Regions from separate parts of the Paraburkholderia sp. RL18-085-BIA-A genome, predicted to be linked through region 2. Evidence: riboswitches for the same ligand, from Rfam matches in the RefSeq annotation. Region 2 holds a riboswitch; each other region holds the start of a gene.
What was found. Region 2 has a riboswitch for cobalamin ahead of P0D89_RS03505 (CbtB domain-containing protein). Riboswitches for the same ligand answer to the same signal wherever they lie in the genome.

Region 1 (6,302 bases), on a different contig from region 2:
GACGAGACTTCCGCCAGCCCCGCAATGCCGGGTTCAGGACAGCTCGAATGATAGAACAGCACGCCGTCGCCGACCTGCATCACGTCGCGCATGAAGTTGCGCGCCTGATAATTGCGCACGCCGGTCCACGGCAATGTGCGATGCGGTGCATTGGCAAGATGGTCGATGCTTGCTTCGTCCGGTTCGGACTTCATTAGCCAGTAGCGCATGAATCGAATTGAACGTTAGAGGTTAGACGATGCGGAAGAAAATCGCAGCCTAATGAATCGCCAATGAGACGCCCAGGAAAACCGACGCCCAAAGAAAAACGGCACCGGACCGAAGTCCGATGCCGTTCCAGATAAGGTCCCCGCCTTAGCCGCTAGGCCGGCATCCTGAACCGGGGGTTCAGAATTGGTCGCAGTTAGCAACACTTCGGGTACATCAGACAGAGTGACGCGCACACCCGTGCTACAAATTTCCGCAACCGTGCACATGGCATTGGTTCAAGGAATATATGACCTTGGCGAACCAGGCAGGGAAGCTAAACCGATGAAGCTTAAACGATTGAACTCAAACGTTTGCCGAGGCTTGCTCGCGTACTTCGTTTGAATCCGCAGCCGATCTCGGGACCGGCCGGCAGATAGTTACTGCATGCTGTACTGCTCGATCACAGTACCCAGTTGTTCGTTCATTTGCTGCATTGTACGCCGGATTTCTTCAGCGGGAAATGCTTCTCCGTGTCGAACGCTGGATTGCAGCCTAAGCAGTTCCGATGCCAGCGACAGCGCAGCCATGACAGCAATGCGATCCGTGCCGCGCACGTTGCTGTTATTGCGGATCTTCGACATTTCGGCGTCGACGCGGGCGACCGCTTCGAGCAGCGCGCCTTCCGTTTCCGGCGAGCACGCGAGACGATAGGGCACGTCGAGAATCGAGACTTCGATCTGCTTGCTGGTCATGCGTTTTCTCCGTGGCGGGTAACGTCGCTCTCCGCTTCGACTGCGTGCTGAGCGGGCTCGAGCAGATCGAGCTGGTTATCCGGCTCGCTGCTCGCACGTGCGCGCGGCAGTTTTTCGAGAATCGCATTCAGGCGCACCTGAGCGTCGTCGATCTTGGCGGACAGCGTGTCGCGTTCCGCTTGCAGTGCATCGCGCTCTTCGCGCAACTGGGCAAGTTCGGCACGGGTGGTTTCCGCTTCGGCACGCGACTGGGCGAGTTGCTCTTCGAGCGCGAGCCGCGCTTCATGATGGCGCTGGCTGATCGCAATCAGCTTGCCGATATTTTGTGAGAGTGATTCGAGTTCGGTGAGCATGTGCTGCGTCCTCTAAAGACATCGCATTTTAGCGCGGAATATTGCAGGTTCCGACAATTGTCTCGTTTCGAGACGTAACAACATCGCTTTGTGCAGGCTTTTGCCGACCATATGATGAAAAAGTACTCGCCCATCGGACAATAACCTGCACTTTACAGAAACAGATGGCGCGTGGATTAACCTTTCTTGACGCATTTCGAGCCCGCTCATAAACTGCGCGCACTCTGGTGCCCGCGCGCGCTTGTCAACAGTGCGCGCAGTTAAACGGGAAGCAGAACGCGCCGTTCATCTGAACTGAACTCGCGAAACTGCGCTGCCCCCGCAACGGTAAGCGACCGCATTCGTCATGCAAGTCGATCCCGACGCGTGTTCGAAGTTCAACATGCGAGTGTGCCACTGCGCGTTACGCGTGGGAAGGCGGGATCGATGTGTCGCCAGCCCGGATACCGGCCAGAGGGAGAGGTACGCCCCCCGCAAAAATGTTAATGGCGTGGGTTGCCTCGTTATGCATCGGCCTGCGGGGAAGCGGGCCGCGCCCGCTATTCACAGGAATGCCATCCCATGCTGTGCCCCATCGCCCGCGCGACATTGGTCGCTTTTGCGGGCTTGCCGCTCCTCGTGCATGCTCAGGCTGCTGCGTCGTCCGCTGAGTCGTCCTCCGAATCGTCCGCTGCTGCGTCCACATCTCCGGCTGCACCTGTCACGCCGTCTTCGTCCGCGTCCGCAAACGACGCGGATGCCGACTTCGTGAATGCATCGTCCATCGTGTTGTCGCCAGTCGTGGTAACCGCGGAACGCGGGCCGCAAGCGCTCGCGGATGCGATTCCGCAGACCTCGCTATTCGACCAGCAGGATATCGCCGACACCACAGCCACCGACTTGCCCGGCTTGCTGCAACTCGCACCCGGTGCGCAAATCTCGCGCACAGGCGGCCCTGGATCGACGGCGAGCGTCTATTTGCGCGGTGCGTCGTCAACCCAAACGCTGTTGCTGATCGACGGCGTGCGGGTCGATTCGGTGAGTCTCGGCGCGCCGCAACTCGGGCAGATTCCGCTCGACCAGATCGATCACGTCGAAGTGGTGAACGGCAACGTGTCCGCGTTATACGGGTCGGGCGCAATCGGCGGCGTGGTCCAGGTGTTCACGAAAGAGGGCGGCGACCATCCGCCGCGTTTCAACTTTTCGGTCGGCTACGGCAGCTATCACACGCAGACGCAGCAGGCGGGCATGAACGGCGCCTTGGATAAAGACGGCCGCACGACCTTCAGCATCTCGCTTGCGCGCACGAAGGACGACGGCTTTTCGTCGCTCGATCCACAGCAGGCGCCCAACGCCAATCCGAACGCGAACGGCTATCTGAACGAGAGCATCTCGGCTTCGTTGCGTCACCAGTTCAACGACCGATGGGACGCCGGCGTCAACTACTTCCAGTCGAACGGCAACGACAGCTACGACAACGCATACGGCGTGCCGACCGATCTGAATAACCTGTACAGCAAGGTGCGCCAGGCGTCGGTGTTCGCAAACGGCAAACTCACCGACTGGTGGACCACGCGCTTCATCGTCGCCGAAGGCGACGACCGCAGCGTGTCGAACACTAACGGCGTATACAACGGCCGCTTCGATACCGACAATCGCCAGTACACGTGGCAGAACGATTTCGCGTTCGCCGCGCAGCAGAAGCTGCAGGTCGGCTACGAGCATCTCGACCAGAGCCTCGACTCCGATACGTTCGCCGCGCCGGGCCGTCACGTGGATTCGGCCTTCGTCGGCTATACGGGACGCTTCGGGCGCAACCAGATTCAGGCCAACATGCGCCACGATCAGTATTCCGATTTCGGCGGGGCGAACAGTTACTATCTCGGCTACGGTTTCGACATCACCGGGCACTGGAAGGCAACCGCAAGCTACGCGGATTCGTTTCGCGCGCCGAGCTTCGACGATCTGTACTATCCGATCAGCGGCAATCCGTCGATCCAGCCGGAGCGCAGCCACTCGATCGAAGCGGCGTTGCAGTACGCGTCGAGCGCGCTCGGCGTGATGCGTGTGAGCGTATACCAGACACGCTATTCGAATCTGATCGACTACGCGCAGGTGACGCCCGGCATCTACCTGGCCGAAAACGTCGGCCATGCGAAGGTGCAGGGGCTCGAAGGATCGTGGAGCGGGCATGTCGGCAAGACGGACGTGCGCGCGTCGCTGACGCTGCAAAATCCCGTCGACCTCGACAACGATGTCGACCTCTTGCGGCGCGCGCGGCGTTTCGGTTCGCTGGCGGTGAATCGCAGCATCGCGGGATGGCGCGTCGGCGGCGAGTGGATCGTGAGCGGCCCGCGCGAGGACAGCAGCGGCGAGCTGGGCGGCTACGGCATCGTGAACCTGTCGGCGCGCTACAACATCACGAAAGCGTGGTACGTGGTGGCGCAAATCCAGAATCTGTTCAACAAGGACTATGAAACGGCCTACTCGTATAACTCGCCGGGACGCGGTGCGTATGTCACGGTTGGTTGGCAACAGCAGTGATGGCTGCGCCGTGTTGAGGTCGCGCGAATGAGCCATCATGCGGACTCGTTGCCCGCGACCCTGCGTGTGATGAGCGCGAAGCGCGCGGCCGCGATCTGGCTCGCGCTCGCGGTTATCGCGCTGGCCGTGCTGATGGCGTCGCTCGCGCTGGGCAGCGTGTCGCTCGCGCCTGGGCGCGTGCTGGCGGCGCTGCTGCCGTCGCACGTGTTGCCGCCCGGGTCGGCCGCATCGTCCGATCTTGCCGGCGAGATCGTGCGCACGCTGCGTTTGCCGCGCGCGGTGGCGGGCTTCGCGTGCGGCGCGTTGCTCGCGTTGGCCGGCGCGTTGTTGCAGGTGCTGTTGCGCAACCCGCTCGCCGAACCCTATGTGCTGGGCGTGTCGGGCGGTGCGGCGACGTTCGCGCTGGTCGCGATGATCGCCGGCTGCGCGTGGTGGATCGTCGACGCCAGCGCATTTGCCGGCGCCTTCGTGTCGATCCTGCTGGTGCTCGGCCTCGCGCGCCGCGAGTTGTGGCGCGGCGAGCCGCAGGACACGTCGCCGCGTTTGCTGCTGACCGGCGCGGTGATCGCGGCGGGGTGGGGCGCGCTCATCACGCTGCTGCTCAACGTCGCGCCCGACAGCCGTCTGCGCGGCATGCTGTTCTGGCTGACCGGCGATCTGAACGGCGGCGCGATGCCGTGGACGGCGCTCGCCGCGCTCGTCGTTGCATTGCTGGCAATCGTGCCGGCAGCGCCGCGTCTGAATGTGCTGCTGCGTGGCGATGCAGCAGCGCAGGCGCTGGGCGTCGCGGTGCTGTCGCTGCGCTTGCGCGTGTATCTGGTGGCGTCGCTCGCGGCGGCCGCTGCCGTGACGACGGCAGGTACCATCGGCTTTGTCGGCCTGGTGGTGCCGCACATGTTGCGGCTCGCGTTCGGCAACGATCAGCGCATGCTGCTGCCGGCCGCGGCGCTCGGCGGCGGCGTCGCCGTGATGGGCGCGGACCTGATCGCGCGGACCGTGATCGCGCCGGCGCAATTGCCGGTCGGCGTGATCACGTCGATAGTCGGCGTGCCGGTGTTCCTCTGGATGCTGTTGCGCAGGCGCCGATGATGCAATCACCAGCCACCGTGTCCCATCCTGCTCTCAGCGCGCAACATCTGACCTTGCGCGCCGGCGCGCGCACCTTGCTCGACGCGTTCACGCACACCTTCTACGCGGGCGAGATCTGGTGCGTCGCCGGGCCGAACGGCGCGGGCAAGACCACGCTGCTGTCCACGCTCGCGGGTCTGTTGCGGCCGGCGGCGGGTCATGTCGAACTGGATGGCGTGCGCGTGTCCGACTGGCGTGCGCTGCCGCTCGCGCAGCGCCGCGCGCTGATGCCGCAAAGCGCGCCCGACGCCTTCAGCGCGAGCGTGCTCGATATCGTGCTGCTGAATCGGTTTCCGCATCTGAGCGGCTGGGGCTGGGAGCGCACTGCTGATCGCGCCGCCGCACACGCCGCGCTGGACCTGTTGGGCCTCGCCGCATTCGCCGCGCGCGACGTGCTGTCGTTGTCGGGCGGCGAGCGCCAACGCGTGGCGCTGGCGGCGGTACTGTGCCAGGACACGCCGCTTTTGCTGCTCGACGAACCGTTGTCGCATCTCGATCTGCATCATCAGATCGATTGTCTCGAAGCGCTCGCCGCGTGGACACGCGAGCCGGGCCGCACTGTGATGTTTTCGTGCCACGACCTGAATCTCGCGCGCCGCTTCGCGACGCACGCGCTGCTGCTCGACGGCGAGGGCGGCGCGTATGCCGGAGCGGTGCACGATGTGCTCACACCCACGTTGACGAGCCGCGCGTTCGGTTATCCATTGATCCTGATTCGCGACGGCGAACACGAGGCGCTGATTCCCGCGCCGCGCGCGCGTCACGAATCGCCTGCCGGCAATGACTTGCCGGCAGGCTAGCCATTTCATCCAATCACTCCCTTTCCAGACCACGTCCATGACTTCTTTGCCACTCCCGGCCGGTTTGCCCGAAGTAGCTGCGCTCGATCAAACGCTGCGCGCCGAGCTGCAGCACATCATCGATACCAAGACCAAGCCGCCCGGCAGTCTTGGCCGGCTCGAAACGCTCGCGCGTCAGATGGGCCTGATCCAGCGCACCACGCGGCCTACGGTGCAGCGCCCGGCGATGATCGTGTTCGCCGGCGACCACGGCATTGCCGCCGAGGGCGTGAGCCCGTATCCGCAAGCGGTGACCGCGCAGATGGTCGCCAATTTTCTCGCGGGCGGCGCGGCGATCAACGCGTTGAGCCAGGTCGCGGGCCTCGAACTCGAAGTGGTCAACTCGGGCATCGCGACGGCGCTTGCGTCGACGGAAGGACTCGTCGACATTCCGGTGGCGAGCGGCACGCGCAACTTCGCGCGTGAGCCCGCAATGACGCCCGAGCAGGCGCTTGCAGCGATGCACGCGGGCGCGGCGCGCGTGCGTCATCACGCGGCGCTCGGCACGAACGTGATCG
Region 2 (6,302 bases):
GCATGCTTCGTAAGACGTCGCATTTTCGGCCGCCGCCCTTGACGATTAGCTACCTGTTTCTGGAAGACACCGGGGATATACACGCCCGCGCCGAGAGCTCGACACTCTCAGACCAGGCGCATTCATTCCAGCTCGATGGCGCGGCGTTTGATTCCTGAGGAACACCGTCAGAAGTTTCCCCGGATGCAACAAGAGCGCGTGCTTACGCTATTAGCCAAAGATTCACTACTAGAGCCTAGACTTCCGGAAGGTTGCCATGAACGTTTCACTTGCCATGGGTTCTGACAGAAGTTCTTATCCCAGCATCATCGACGTGTTCTACGCGCAGCGTATCGGGGTAATGGCCCAACGTTATCCCCAATTTTTGGGCACAAGCCTGTGGACAACCCTTCCACAACCCGCCCAAGTCCTTGATGCAAATACGATGTTGGGCTTTGCTCGCGCCGCCCAACCGCCTCCGCGGTTGCGCGGCCAAGCCAGCTTAAGACAAACCTCAAGCCGACTTCACCACCCGGCGCCCATTCGAATGCATGACAGCGCTCCGCTCGACCAGCGCGCCGAACAGCAGCCCGATCGTCGCCCACATGATCACCTGCATGCCGATCGCCGCGACGCGGAACTTCCACAGCAGCACCGCCGGGAAAGCCGCCGGCACTTCGTTGATGGCCGGCATCGACAACTGCACCGCCACGATAATCGCGACGAACACCACCCCCGCCACGATCGAGCCGTTCCATGCACCGAGCTTCATCACCGCGCGACGCCGCACCTTCAGCGAAAACATCATCGCGGCCAGCGAGATCGCGATCATCAGAAAGAACAGCCCGGTGCGCGTGCCAATCGTTTCAGGATCGCCGACCGAAGGTGGATTCGCCGGATACTTGATGTTCGGCACGATCACCAGCGCGATGAACGCGCCGAGCGCGAGCCATGCGGACAGCGCGCGCACACTCAGCGCCCCCGCCCGACCATACGCGTACGCGAACACCAGCGAGAACAAGCCGCCGAACGCCGCGCCGTAAGTCACCACGCCCGTCAGCAAGCCCAGGCCCGCTTGCGTTTCGCGGCTCACCAATTCGGGCTCGGGAGCCTCGCCTTTAGCGGCGTCGGCCTTCTCTTCGAATGAGATCGCCTGATCGACCTGCGGCTCGCCCATCAATCTGGCGAAGCCGAACGTGAGCAATCCCGCGGCGATGCCTGCGAGCATCCCGCGTACCAACAATTTACCAACCATATTCGACTCCGTTAGTGGCAGGGAAAGCCGAGCAGATGGCGGCCGTCGTGCACGAACTCATGCACGTACATGCCAGGCACCAGCGACGTGGCGCCCTGTTCCGCCCCAACGAAGTAAAGCGCGAGCAACAGCAGCAAACCGCCGAACACGACCCAGGGCAGCAACTCGCGCAGCGGAATCGGCGTGGGTTGAGCAACGGGCTGGGAAGCGGGATCGTAGACAGCTTCAGTCATGATGGACATCTCCTGGGGTAGCGCGCCCCGAAAGCAGATTGCAGAGGATTGGTGCGAAGTTCAGGTCTGGCTTTCGGCTCGAAGTGCCGATTACAGTGGCGCGACCGCGCCGGGCTCTCACCGGCTTCCGTGCTTCGCAGTCCCGCTATTCTACGCGCTAAACTTCGGCCTTCGTGAACGCAAAGGCACGCGAAGCCGGCGTGTCCATGCGATACGCACCGACGTGTCATCAATGGAAACGAACCGAATGGACGCGCGACTCTTACTGGTCAGCCACGCATCGACGGCCGCGCAGCGCGCCGGCCGCTTTCCCGCCGACGATCCGCTCGATGCCCGCGGCCTCGCGGAAGTTGAGGCCGCACGTGCGCGCGTCGCGCTTCCCGGCGACGCGGCGGTCTTCGCCAGCCCGGCCGCTTGCGCGCGCGAAACCGCGTTGGCGCTCGGCCTCGCCGCGATGATCGACGAGACTCTGGCGGATATGAACTACGGTAGCTGGCAAGGCCGGCGCCTCGCCGAGCTCGCCGTTGAGGCGCCAGAGGCGCTAGCCGCATGGACGCGCGATCCGGACGCGGCGCCGCACGGCGGCGAGTCGTTCAGTGAATTAGTGAAGCGCATGGGGATATGGCTCGACGCACGGCACGCTGCGATCAAGGACACGGCTAGCAACCCCTCGAAGCCGAACCATGCGTCCAACATCGTCGCCATCACGCATGCGCCGCTGCTGCGGGCAGCGGTCGTGCATGCGCTCGGGGCATCGCCGTCGGTGTTTCCGCGTATCGAGATCGGCCCCCTGTCGGTGATCGAATTGCGTCATTCACAACGCGGCTGGACATGGTGGCCGGCATCACCGGCCTCGATCTGATATGCACCGTGGCCGCCTCGCGCCTCACTTACCCGACACCACCAGCCGGCAACCTGTTCGACCCCGCGGGCGTCAGCGTGATGTCGGTGCGCCGGCCCTTCGCGCCTAGATAAAAATGCTGGCGGCCTGGCGGGTTCTGATCGTGCGTCGCGTCCGGCAAGCACGACGCGATGTCCGCCGCCACCGCCTCTAGCGCGTCCGCATTCGAACCGGCATCGTGATGCGGCGTCCACATGCATTGAAAGCTGCGATGGCTCGGAGAACATTGCGCGTCGTCGCCGTACGGTTGCGCGACGCCTTTGCCGTCGTCCGGGGTCAACGAGGCGAGGCCGTCCGGCGCGGCCGCCACGATCCGTTTGAGCGATGCGCACGGGCTGGGCGCATCGTCGGCATAGGCGGTGCGGGCCGGCGGCAGCGCGCCGAGCGTTGCAACGGCAAGTCCGGTGGCGAATAGTCGGGTTCTGTTCATATTGGGCGTGGCCCTTCGCAAGAAGCCAACGGGTTGGCATTGACACCAACCAGCGCAACCAGCGTGGTATGGCCGTGTCAGCACGCTCTGTGCCAAGGCATGGCCCCGCCGCCCACCGACGCCCGTCCCGTTCCTCCGCCCAAAGCACTGCGTCGACTCCACAGCGCTCCCACGCGTCATCCCCCGCATGAGCCCGCACACCTCAAACAACTCAATGGCACACAAATTGCGTTTGCGCCGTACCGGCTGAGCAATCGCCCGCCACTCAATTCGACCACAACGCTACACCATGCCAAACATACCTGCCGCAGACGCACCGAAGCGTCTGTCTTCCGGAATCGAAGGAATCGACCACATCCTGGGCGGCGGCCTCACGCCTCATCGGATGTACCTCGTGGAAGGCGCACCGGGTACAGGTAAAACCACCCTGGCCTTGCAATTCCTACTCAAGGGCGTTGAGGAAGGCCAGGTCGGCCTGTACATCACGCTGTCCGAAACTCGCGCCGAATTGCTGGCGGTCGGCGAGAGCCATGGCTGGGATGTGACCCGCTTCGCGATCCTCGAACTGCTCTCCGACGAAGGCCTCGACCCGCGATACGAGCAGTCCGTGCTGCATCCCGCCGAAGTCGAACTAGGCGAGACCGTGCGCGATGTGATCAAACAGGTTGACGACCTCAAACCCGCGCGCATCGTGCTCGACAGTCTCTCCGAGTTGCGCCTGCTGTCGCAGAACCCGTTGCGCTACCGGCGGCAGATTCTCGCGCTCAAACGCTATTTCGCGACCCGCGAATGCACGGTGTTGCTGCTCGACGACAACTCGTCGGCTCCCGGCGACGTGCAATTGCACAGCATCGCGCACGGCGTGATCAGCCTCGACAACATCACCCACGACTACGGCGGCAACCGGCGCCGCGCGCGCATCGCGAAGATGCGCGGCATCAAATTCCGCGAGGGCTTCCACGACTTCACGCTCGACACCGGCGGCATCCATGTGTATCCCCGTCTCGTCGCGGCCGAGCACCACACGCAATTCGACAAGGAAGTGGTCAGCACCGGCACGCCGGGTCTGAACGCCCTGCTCGGCGGCGGCCTGATCCCCGGCACCAATGCGCTGATGATCGGCCCGTCGGGCGTCGGCAAGACCACCACCGTGGTCTCGTGTCTGCTCGCGGCGCTCGCGCGAGGCGAGCGCTGTGTGTACTACGTGTTCGACGAAACGCTCACCACGCTGATGATCCGCTGCGCCACGCTCGGCATGCAACTCGCGCCGTACGTCGAGAGCGGTCTGCTGACGCTGCGCCAGATCGACCCGGCGGAAATCTCGCCGGGCGAATTCGCGAGCGACGTGCGCAACTCGGTCGAGAAGAAGGGCGCGCGCTATGTCGCGATCGACAGCCTGAACGCCTATCTCCAGGCGATGCCCGGCGAGCGCTACCTGCTGCTGCAAATGCACGAGCTGCTCGGCTATCTGAACCAGCAAGGCATCATCACGATGCTGGTGCTAGGCCAGCACGGCATCATCGGCGAAGTGCAGAACGATATCGACATCAGCTATCTGAGCGACGTCGTCGTGCTGTTCCGCTACTTCGAGCACCACGGCGAAGTGCTGACCGCGGTGACCGCCGTGAAGAGCCGGGCGAATGCCCACGAACGCTCGATCCGCCAGTTCCGTCTCGGCAGCGGCGGCGTGGAAGTGGGCGAAGCGCTGCGCGACTTCGAGGGCGTGCTGTCCGGCCTGCCGTCCTATCGCGGCAGCACCGCCCTGCTCGGCGCGACCGACCGCATCATCGCCACGCCCGGGCAGTAAGGTCATGGAGCAATGCGTCCTGATTCTCGCGCCGTTCGGCCGCGACGCCGATGTGATTGCCGAGGTCCTGCATAAGGACGAGCGCGCGTGCGTGGCGTTCCGCGACGCCGATGCGCTTTCCGCCGCGCTCGACGCCGGCGCGGGCGCTGCGCTGATCGCCGAGGAAGCGCTGGCCGGCGAGCATGCGTCGCGCCTGTTCGCATGGCTCGAAAAACAGCCGGCATGGTCCGACTTTCCGTTCATCCTCCTCGCGGCATCGCGCGTCGGGCAGCGCTCCGCCCGCGGGCTCGAAGTGCTCGAGCGGCTCGGCAACGTCGTCGTGCTCGAACGTCCGCTGAATTCGGAAACGCTGCGGCGCGCGGTGGCGTCGTCGCTGCGGGCGCGCGCGCGGCAGTACGAATCGCGCCGCCATCTCGCCGAACGGATCGAGGCGCAGGAAGCGCTGGTGCAGTTGAACGATTCGCTGGAAAGCCGCATCGCCGCACGCACGCATGAACTCGCGTCCGCGAACAACCGCCTGATGATGGAGATTCACGAGCGCGCCAAAGTGCAGGCGGTGCTGGTGCAATCGCAGAAGATGGAAGCGCTCGGGCAGCTCACCGGCGGCATCGCGCACGACTTCAACAATCTGCTGAACGTGATCATGGTCAACGCCGAGCTGATCGCGCGGGTCAGCGGCGACGAACGCATTCGCGGCATGGCCGCCACCGTCAAACGCGCGACCGAACGCGGCGCGAAACTGACGGGCCAGTTGCTGACCTTCTCGCGCAACAGCAACCTCGATCTGAAAGCGGTGGACGTGGTCGCGCTGCTGCAAGGCATGCGCGACATCATCACGGTGTCGCTCGGATCGAGCATCCGCTACACCAACGAGTTCGACCGCAACGAGATGTGGACGCATGCGGACGCCAACCAGCTGGAACTGGCCATCCTCAATCTCGCGATCAACGCGCGTGACGCGATGCCGGCCGGCGGCCAGCTCGGCATTCGCGTGAAGGAACGCGCGGCGCCCGATCAGTTGCTCAACGACGGGCATTACGTGGTGGTCGAAGTCGCCGACAGCGGTTCGGGGGTGCCGCCCGACGTCGTGTCACGCGTGTTCGATCCATTCTTCACCACCAAGCCGATCGGCAAGGGCACGGGACTCGGCCTGAGCCAGGTCTACGGCATCGCGACCCAGGCGGGCGGCACTGCGCGTCTCTTCAGCGAAGAAGGCGCGGGCACCACCGTGGAGATCTGGCTGCCGTTGCGCGAACGCGCGGTCCCGCAGACCGAGACGGCATCCAACGCCGAAGCGAACGCGGTCGGTGAAAAACGCGTCCTGGTGGTCGAAGACGACGGCGAGGTGCGGGCCATGCTGGTCGAGTCGCTGCGCATGCTCGGCTATACCGTGACCGAAGCAGCGGACGGACAAGCCGGCCTGAGCCGCTTGCAGGACGACAAACCCGACCTGCTGGTGGTCGACTTCGCGATGCCGGGCATGAACGGGATCGACGTCATCGCCGAGGCGCGCAAATTGCGCGAGGATTTGCCGGTGATTCTCGCGACCGGTTACGCGGACGTGGACATTTCCGGCTTGGCGGTGAAGCGCTGCACGATCCTGCGCAAACCGTTTCAGCTCGACGATCTGGCGCGAACCGTGCGGCTTGGGCTGGCGGCTTAACCGCTCCCGCGCTTCAGGCTCGCTTCGACTAACT
Region 3 (6,302 bases), on a different contig from region 2:
GCCGACCACCGACGCCGGCGTATCGAGCCCCACGCCATTGCCGATGCGCCCTTCGCTCATCGGATAGTTGGCCAGAATCAACGCGAGCTTCTTGTCCGCGTTATGGAGCGAACGCAGACGGCACCAGCGGCGGCTCAGTTCCGCGAGAAAGCCCACACGCTCGAGGTCCGGCTGATAACGGACCACATCGACCTGGGTATGAGGACAGCGATAGGCGAGCCCTTTGAAGCTGATCGCGCGCGTGATGATGCGGCCGTCCACTTCCGGCAGCGCGATATGCATCGCGATATCGCGCGAGTTGAGGCCGTGGTTGTCCTTGAGCCAGTCGTCGCGATTGCCGCCGCTCAGGATCACCTGGAACACCGGCGCGTCGCCAGCGAGCGCGAGCGGCTCGGGGTCGTCGATCGCGGACGCGGCGAACGCGGTCGTGTTCAGCACCAGCGCGACCTCGTGTTGCGCGCACAGCGTCTGCACGATTTCACGGCTCACCGCGTCCTTCAGCGACGTGATTGCGATCGGCAAAGGATTGAGACCTTGCGATTCGAGCGCGTCGATCAGCGCGTCGAACACCGCTGTGTTGGCCGCCTGAAGATGTGCCTTGTAGAACAGGATCGCCGCGACGGGCGCACCCGGCTGCCAGCGCGCCTGCCAGTCGGCGATGGTCGGCGTATCGTGTTTGGGATGGTAGAGCGACGCGGCCGGCAACGCGCGCGGCTGCGCAGGCTCGCGCCCCCAGCCGAACGCGCGATGCGCGATACAGCGCAGAAACGCCTCGGCATTTTGCGGACCGCCTTCGCGCAGATAGCGCCACAGCTGATGACACAGCGCGGCGTCGGCGGTGCTGCGCGCGAGCAGGTTCGGATCTTCCTGCAAGTCGCCGGAAAACATCGCGAGCGTCTGCTGCTTGCGCTGCGCGAGCGCGACGACCTGTTCAATGCCATACGGCCAGTACGCTTCGCCGCCGAGGTGATCGACTACCACCACGCGCGCGTGCTGCAACACGTCCTCGACGTAGAAGTCAACCGAGGCCGGTTGCCGCAGATACGTGACGTTCGCGAGCCGCACGCTGGGGCAGCCCTCGCCCAGCCGCGGGAACACGCTCGCGAGCAATGACAGCGTGGTGTCGGCGGAACTCAGCACCACGATATCGGCGGGCTGCTGATCGATACGGATCACGCCTTGCGTATCGTCGACAAAGCCGCCCGGCGTGGTGCGCAGCAGATGCATGAGCGCTTACGCCTCGCGTGCTTCGGCGCTCGACCACATGCCGAGCGCCGTATCGAACGCGCGTTGCAGCGCGGCCCGATCGAGGTCTTCGCCGATCAGCACGAAGCGGCTTTGCGTGCCTTCGCCAGCTAGCCAGCGCCGGTCGAAGTAACTATCGAAGCGCCGCCCCACGCCCTGAATCACAAGCCTCATCGCCGCGCCCGGCAATGCCGCGAAACCTTTGACGCGGTAAATCGTGTTCGTTTCGACAAGGCCTTGCAGCGCGGCGATCACCGCTTCACGCGAAGGCGCGTTCGCATGCACGACCACTGAATCGAATTCGTCGTGGTGATGATCGGCGTCGTCGGCGGAACCGTGGTGATCGTGGCGCAGGTGGATCGTTTCTTCCGAGGCCGCTTCGAGACCCAGAAGCGTGTGCAGATCGAGCTGCCCCATATGCGCGCGCACGATCTTCACCTGCGGCGGAATTTCTTCGCGAATCACGGCTTCGACCGCGCTTTGCTGCGCATCGTCGAGCAGATCGGTCTTGTTCAGAATCACCAGATCGGCCGCGGACAACTGATCTTCGAACAACTCGTGCAGCGGTGACTCGTGGTCGAGATTCGGATCGGCCTTACGCTGCGCATCCACCGCAACGGGGTTGTCGGCGAACTGACCGCTTGCGGAAGCGGGGCCGTCGACCACCGTCACGACTGCATCGACGGTGAAGCTGTTCTTGATCTGCGGCCAGTTGAACGCCTGCACCAGCGGCTTGGGCAGCGCGAGCCCGGAAGTCTCGATCAGCACATGATCGATCTGCTCGCGGCGCTCCACGAGCCGTTCCATCACCGGGAAGAACTCTTCCTGCACGGTGCAGCACAGGCAGCCGTTCGCGAGTTCATACAGTTGGCCTTCGGTCTCGACGCCGTTTTCGTCGCAACCGATCCCACAACCCTTGAGGATTTCCCCGTCGATGCCGAGTTCGCCGAATTCGTTGACGATCACCGCGATGCGCTTGCCGCCCGCATGCTGAAGAATGTGCCGCAGCAGCGTGGTCTTGCCGCTGCCGAGAAAGCCCGTGACGATGGTGACGGGGATCTTGCGCATTTGAGTTTGCATCGTGAGGTCCATCCGTAGGCGTTGCGCCAGCGTGCCGGCGTGTGTGCCCGCTTGCCTGCATGAGGCGGCGCGGCGAAGCTGCGCGGGGCGCACGCGCTGCAAGCCGGAACCGTCACGACACGACATACGGGGACGAACGACGGCGTTGCCGCCACAACTTAAAAAACGCGTAACAGCGCGGAAAAACGCGCAGAAAGTGGGAATGAGATCATGAACGTGCCGTCGCATCCCCGCGACGAGCGTCCTGCGTATTCTGGCCGGTATCCGGGCTGGCGAAAGCGCCGCTTCCCCTTCCCGGGCGAGTGATTTCTCGCCCAGTGGTGATATGCCGACGCGGCCTTGCGCGTGGACATCGAAGCCGGCTCCGCGGCACCTGGCGATGAAGCCGGCGCTGCTTTTCGCTTACCGTTGCGGGGGCAGCACAGGTTGGCCCGGTCCAAAGCAGGCGGGCACCCTGTTTCCCGTTTAACTGCATGCGCACGAGCGCGCACACGAGCACCAAAGTGCGTGCGAGTGTAGGCCCGCAGCCTTGCGCCGTCAAGGAAACGCCCGCCTCGCGCGCTTATCGGGCGGGGCGCCATGTGCTATCGTATGCGCGCGTTTGGTGCCCGCACATGCATTCGCGTGTGCAGTTAAACGGGAAACAGGCCGCGCGAGATGCGCTCAACCTGTGCTGTCCCCGCAACGGTAAGCGACCTGCGACGCCAGATTCATTTCTGTTGCGCCGCGCATGCGTTTTCAATGCCACTGTCCGACGAACCGGACGGGAAGGCAAAGCGCATGAGGCCGCCAGCCCGGATACCGGCCAGACGCGGAGGCGGCGAACGTCACGCCGCCGGCCGCCGGAATCCGCGAGGGACGGATGTGAAGGCGCTGATGCACGACGTCGCGCGTGGGCTGGTGTTTTCCCGGGGAAAGCATTGCAAGCCGCTTGCTCGTCGAGCCCGAATCCGTGGCACCGCATGACCTCGATATCCGCCGTCCGGCGCTTCTTCGCACTTTGCCTGTTCCCGTCAGTCACGCCATGGCGCGCGCCATGCACGCCGCGATGACGCGCGCGTGGCTGATCGGCGCGGGCCCGGGCGACGTCGAACTGATGACGCTGAAGGCGACCCGCGCGCTCGCGCAAGCCGACGTGGTGCTGGTCGACGATCTGGTGAATCCCGACGTGCTGCAATTCGCGCGCGCCGATGCGCTGGTCGTCTACGTCGGCAAACGCGGCGGGCATCCGTCGACGCCGCAGGCCGGCATCGTCGCGCAGATGCTCGAGCATGCGCGCGCCGGACGCAGTATCGCGCGGCTGAAAGGCGGCGATCCGTTCGTATTCGGCCGGGGCGGAGAGGAACAGCAGGCGCTGCACGCGGCGGGCATCGAGGTGGAAGTCATCAACGGCGTCACGGCGGGGATCGCGGCGCCCGCGGCGATCGGCATTCCGGTCACGCACCGCGACTACGCGCAGGGCGTGGTGTTCGTCACCGGACACGGCGCGGGCAGCGGCGAGCCGGATTGGGCCGCGCTCGCCGCCACGCGCATGACGCTGGTGATCTACATGGGCATGCGGCGGCTCGCCGAGATCGTCGGCGCGTTGCTCGCGGCCGGTATGGGCGGCGACACGCCGTGCGCGGCGATCGAGTCGGCGACGCGCCCCGGGCAACGTCACGTGCTCGCGCGGCTCGGCGAATTTGCCGACACCGTCGCGCGCGCCGGACTCGGCTCGCCGGCGATCGTGGTGATCGGCGGCGTGGCGTCGCTCGCGCTGGCGCGGGCAGCGGCGCACGCCGAAGAGGCTGATGGGGTCGAGGTTCACGCCGCTGATGCGGTAGCCCCCGTCCAGACGCACGGAACGGGCAGCCAATGAAAACGCTGAGCGTCGGCATTGGTTGCCGCTTGCACAGTTCGGCCGAGCAGATCGAAGCGGCGGTGCGCGCCGCGCTCGGCGCACGTGCATTCGATCAGATTAGCGTAGTCGCCTCGGTCGATACCAAAGCCGACGAGGCAGGTCTACTCGCGTTCTGCGCGCGTCATTCACTGATGCTGCAATTGTTCAGCCGTGAGCGGATCGCAGCGATGGCAGTAGCAAACCCATCGGCGGTGGTGCGCGACCATCTCGGCGTGGATGGGGTCTGCGAACCATGCGCGTTGCTCGCCGCATCGGCCGAACTGGGCGCCGCGTATGCCACGCCTGATGCATCCGACACGCGAACTCCGCTGACCGCAACGGACGCGCCCGTCTCGGCTCGCGCTCGCCTCCTCGTACCCAAAACGCTGCACGCCGGCGTCACCGTGGCGATCGCCACGACCGCCGCCCACACCGGCCACCAATCGCCAGACAACATCGACACTCACCAACAGGACCTTCGATGAAGACCGATCCCGAATCGCATCAACGCATGACCGAGCGCCGGCGCGAAGGCCATGAGAAGAAGCAGGCCAGCGCCACCGTCGAAAAAGGCCTGCTGATCGTCAACACCGGCACCGGCAAAGGCAAGACCACCGCCGCTTTCGGCATGGCCGTGCGCGTGCTCGGCCACGGCATGCGCCTGGGCGTCGTGCAGTTCATCAAGGGCGCGCTGCATACGTCGGAGCGCGACTTCCTCGGCGCGATCGCCAACTGCGATTTCGTCACGATGGGCGACGGCTACACCTGGAACACGCAGAACCGCGATGCCGACATGGCCACCGCGCGCAAAGGCTGGAACGAAGCGCGCCGGATGATCGAAAGCGGCGAGTACCAGATGGTCATACTCGACGAGCTGAACACCGTGCTGAAGTACGAATACCTGCCGCTCGACGAAGTGCTGTCGGTGCTGAACGCGCGCCCGCCGATGCTGCACGTGGTGGTGACCGGCCGTCACGCACCGGATGCGTTGATCGAAGCCGCCGACCTCGTCACCGAAATGCGCATCGTCAAGCATCCGTACCGCGAGCAAGGCGTAAAAGCGCAGCGCGGCGTGGAGTTCTGAGCGATGTCAGCGTGCCCCGCCCTCTTCATCAGCGCCCCCGCTTCGGGGCAAGGCAAGACCACGATCACCGCCGGTCTCGCGTGCTATCACCGGCGGCTGGGGCGGCGCGTGCGGGTCTTCAAGACCGGGCCGGACTTTCTCGACCCGATGATCCTCGAACGTGCGAGCGGCGCGCCGGTGTTGTCGCTGGATCTGTGGATGGTCGGCGAAGCCGCGTGCCGCAACCTGCTCGCGCGGGCGGCGGCCGAAGCCGATCTGATTCTGATCGAAGGGGTGATGGGCCTGTTCGACGGCACGCCGAGCAGCGCCGATCTCGCCACGGCCTTCGGCGTGCCGGTGCTAGCGGTGATCTCCGCCAAGGCGATGGCGCAGACTTTCGGCGCGGTCGCGTTCGGGCTCGCGCACTTCAGGCCGCAGGTGCCGTTTTACGGCGTGCTCGCGAATCGCGTCGGCTCCGCGCGGCACGCGCAAATGCTCGAGGAAGCATTACCGCCCGAGCTGCGCTGGTGCGGATACATCGCGGCGAGCGATGAAATCGCGTTGCCCGACCGCCACCTCGGCTTGCACCAGGCGGCCGAGATCGACGATCTGGACGCGCGCCTCGCGCGCGCCGCCGATACGCTTGAGGCGATCGCGCTGGCCGCGTTGCCGCCGCCGGTCGAATTCGGCGCGCCCGTGCCGCCAATGCTGCCGCGTCTGCTGGAAGGCAAGCGGATCGCGATCGCCCGCGATGCCGCGTTCTCGTTCATCTATCCGGCGAACGTCGCGCTGCTGGAAGCGCTCGGCGCGCACATCGACTACTTCTCGCCGCTCGCCGACGAAGCGTTCCCCGCCGACGCCCACGCGCTCTACCTCCCTGGCGGCTACCCCGAACTGCACGCGAGCACGCTCGCCGCCAACACGCGCAGCGCGGCGTCGATCCGCGCGCATGCGGCCGCTGGCAAACCGCTCGTCGCCGAATGCGGCGGCATGCTCTACCTGCTCGACCAGCTGACCGACACGCAGGGCGCCAGC

Region 1: linked by a shared signal. The riboswitch ahead of P0D89_RS28250 (TonB-dependent receptor domain-containing protein) and the one ahead of P0D89_RS03505 (CbtB domain-containing protein) in region 2 are both predicted to bind cobalamin.
Region 3: linked by a shared signal. The riboswitch ahead of cobA (uroporphyrinogen-III C-methyltransferase) and the one ahead of P0D89_RS03505 (CbtB domain-containing protein) in region 2 are both predicted to bind cobalamin.

Annotation. Positions count from the first base shown of each region.
Region 1 is NZ_JARESU010000051.1:23,620-29,921, reverse strand. Features, by position in the region: gene P0D89_RS28270 (EVE domain-containing protein) at 1-209, opposite strand, end outside; RNA gene ssrS (6S RNA) at 343-524, opposite strand; gene P0D89_RS28260 (cell division protein ZapA) at 627-941, opposite strand; gene P0D89_RS28255 (ATPase) at 938-1,294, opposite strand; cobalamin riboswitch at 1,503-1,763, shown strand; gene P0D89_RS28250 (TonB-dependent receptor domain-containing protein) at 1,856-3,817, shown strand; gene P0D89_RS28245 (FecCD family ABC transporter permease) at 3,845-4,906, shown strand; gene P0D89_RS28240 (ABC transporter ATP-binding protein) at 4,906-5,745, shown strand; gene cobT (nicotinate-nucleotide--dimethylbenzimidazole phosphoribosyltransferase) at 5,783-6,302, shown strand, end outside.
Region 2 is NZ_JARESU010000003.1:218,555-224,856, reverse strand. Features, by position in the region: gene P0D89_RS03510 (CbtA family protein) at 494-1,234, opposite strand; gene P0D89_RS03505 (CbtB domain-containing protein) at 1,246-1,467, opposite strand; cobalamin riboswitch at 1,454-1,655, opposite strand; gene P0D89_RS03500 (histidine phosphatase family protein) at 1,715-2,329, shown strand; partial or broken gene P0D89_RS03495 (hypothetical protein) at 2,354-2,798, opposite strand; gene P0D89_RS03490 (ATPase domain-containing protein) at 3,088-4,605, shown strand; gene P0D89_RS03485 (ATP-binding protein) at 4,610-6,268, shown strand.
Region 3 is NZ_JARESU010000158.1:5,734-12,035, forward strand. Features, by position in the region: gene cobN (cobaltochelatase subunit CobN) at 1-1,227, opposite strand, end outside; gene cobW (cobalamin biosynthesis protein CobW) at 1,234-2,325, opposite strand; cobalamin riboswitch at 2,564-2,843, opposite strand; cobalamin riboswitch at 2,911-3,149, shown strand; gene cobA (uroporphyrinogen-III C-methyltransferase) at 3,374-4,183, shown strand; gene P0D89_RS44905 (cobalamin biosynthesis protein) at 4,180-4,689, shown strand; gene cobO (cob(I)yrinic acid a,c-diamide adenosyltransferase) at 4,686-5,288, shown strand; gene P0D89_RS44915 (cobyrinic acid a,c-diamide synthase CobB) at 5,292-6,302, shown strand, end outside.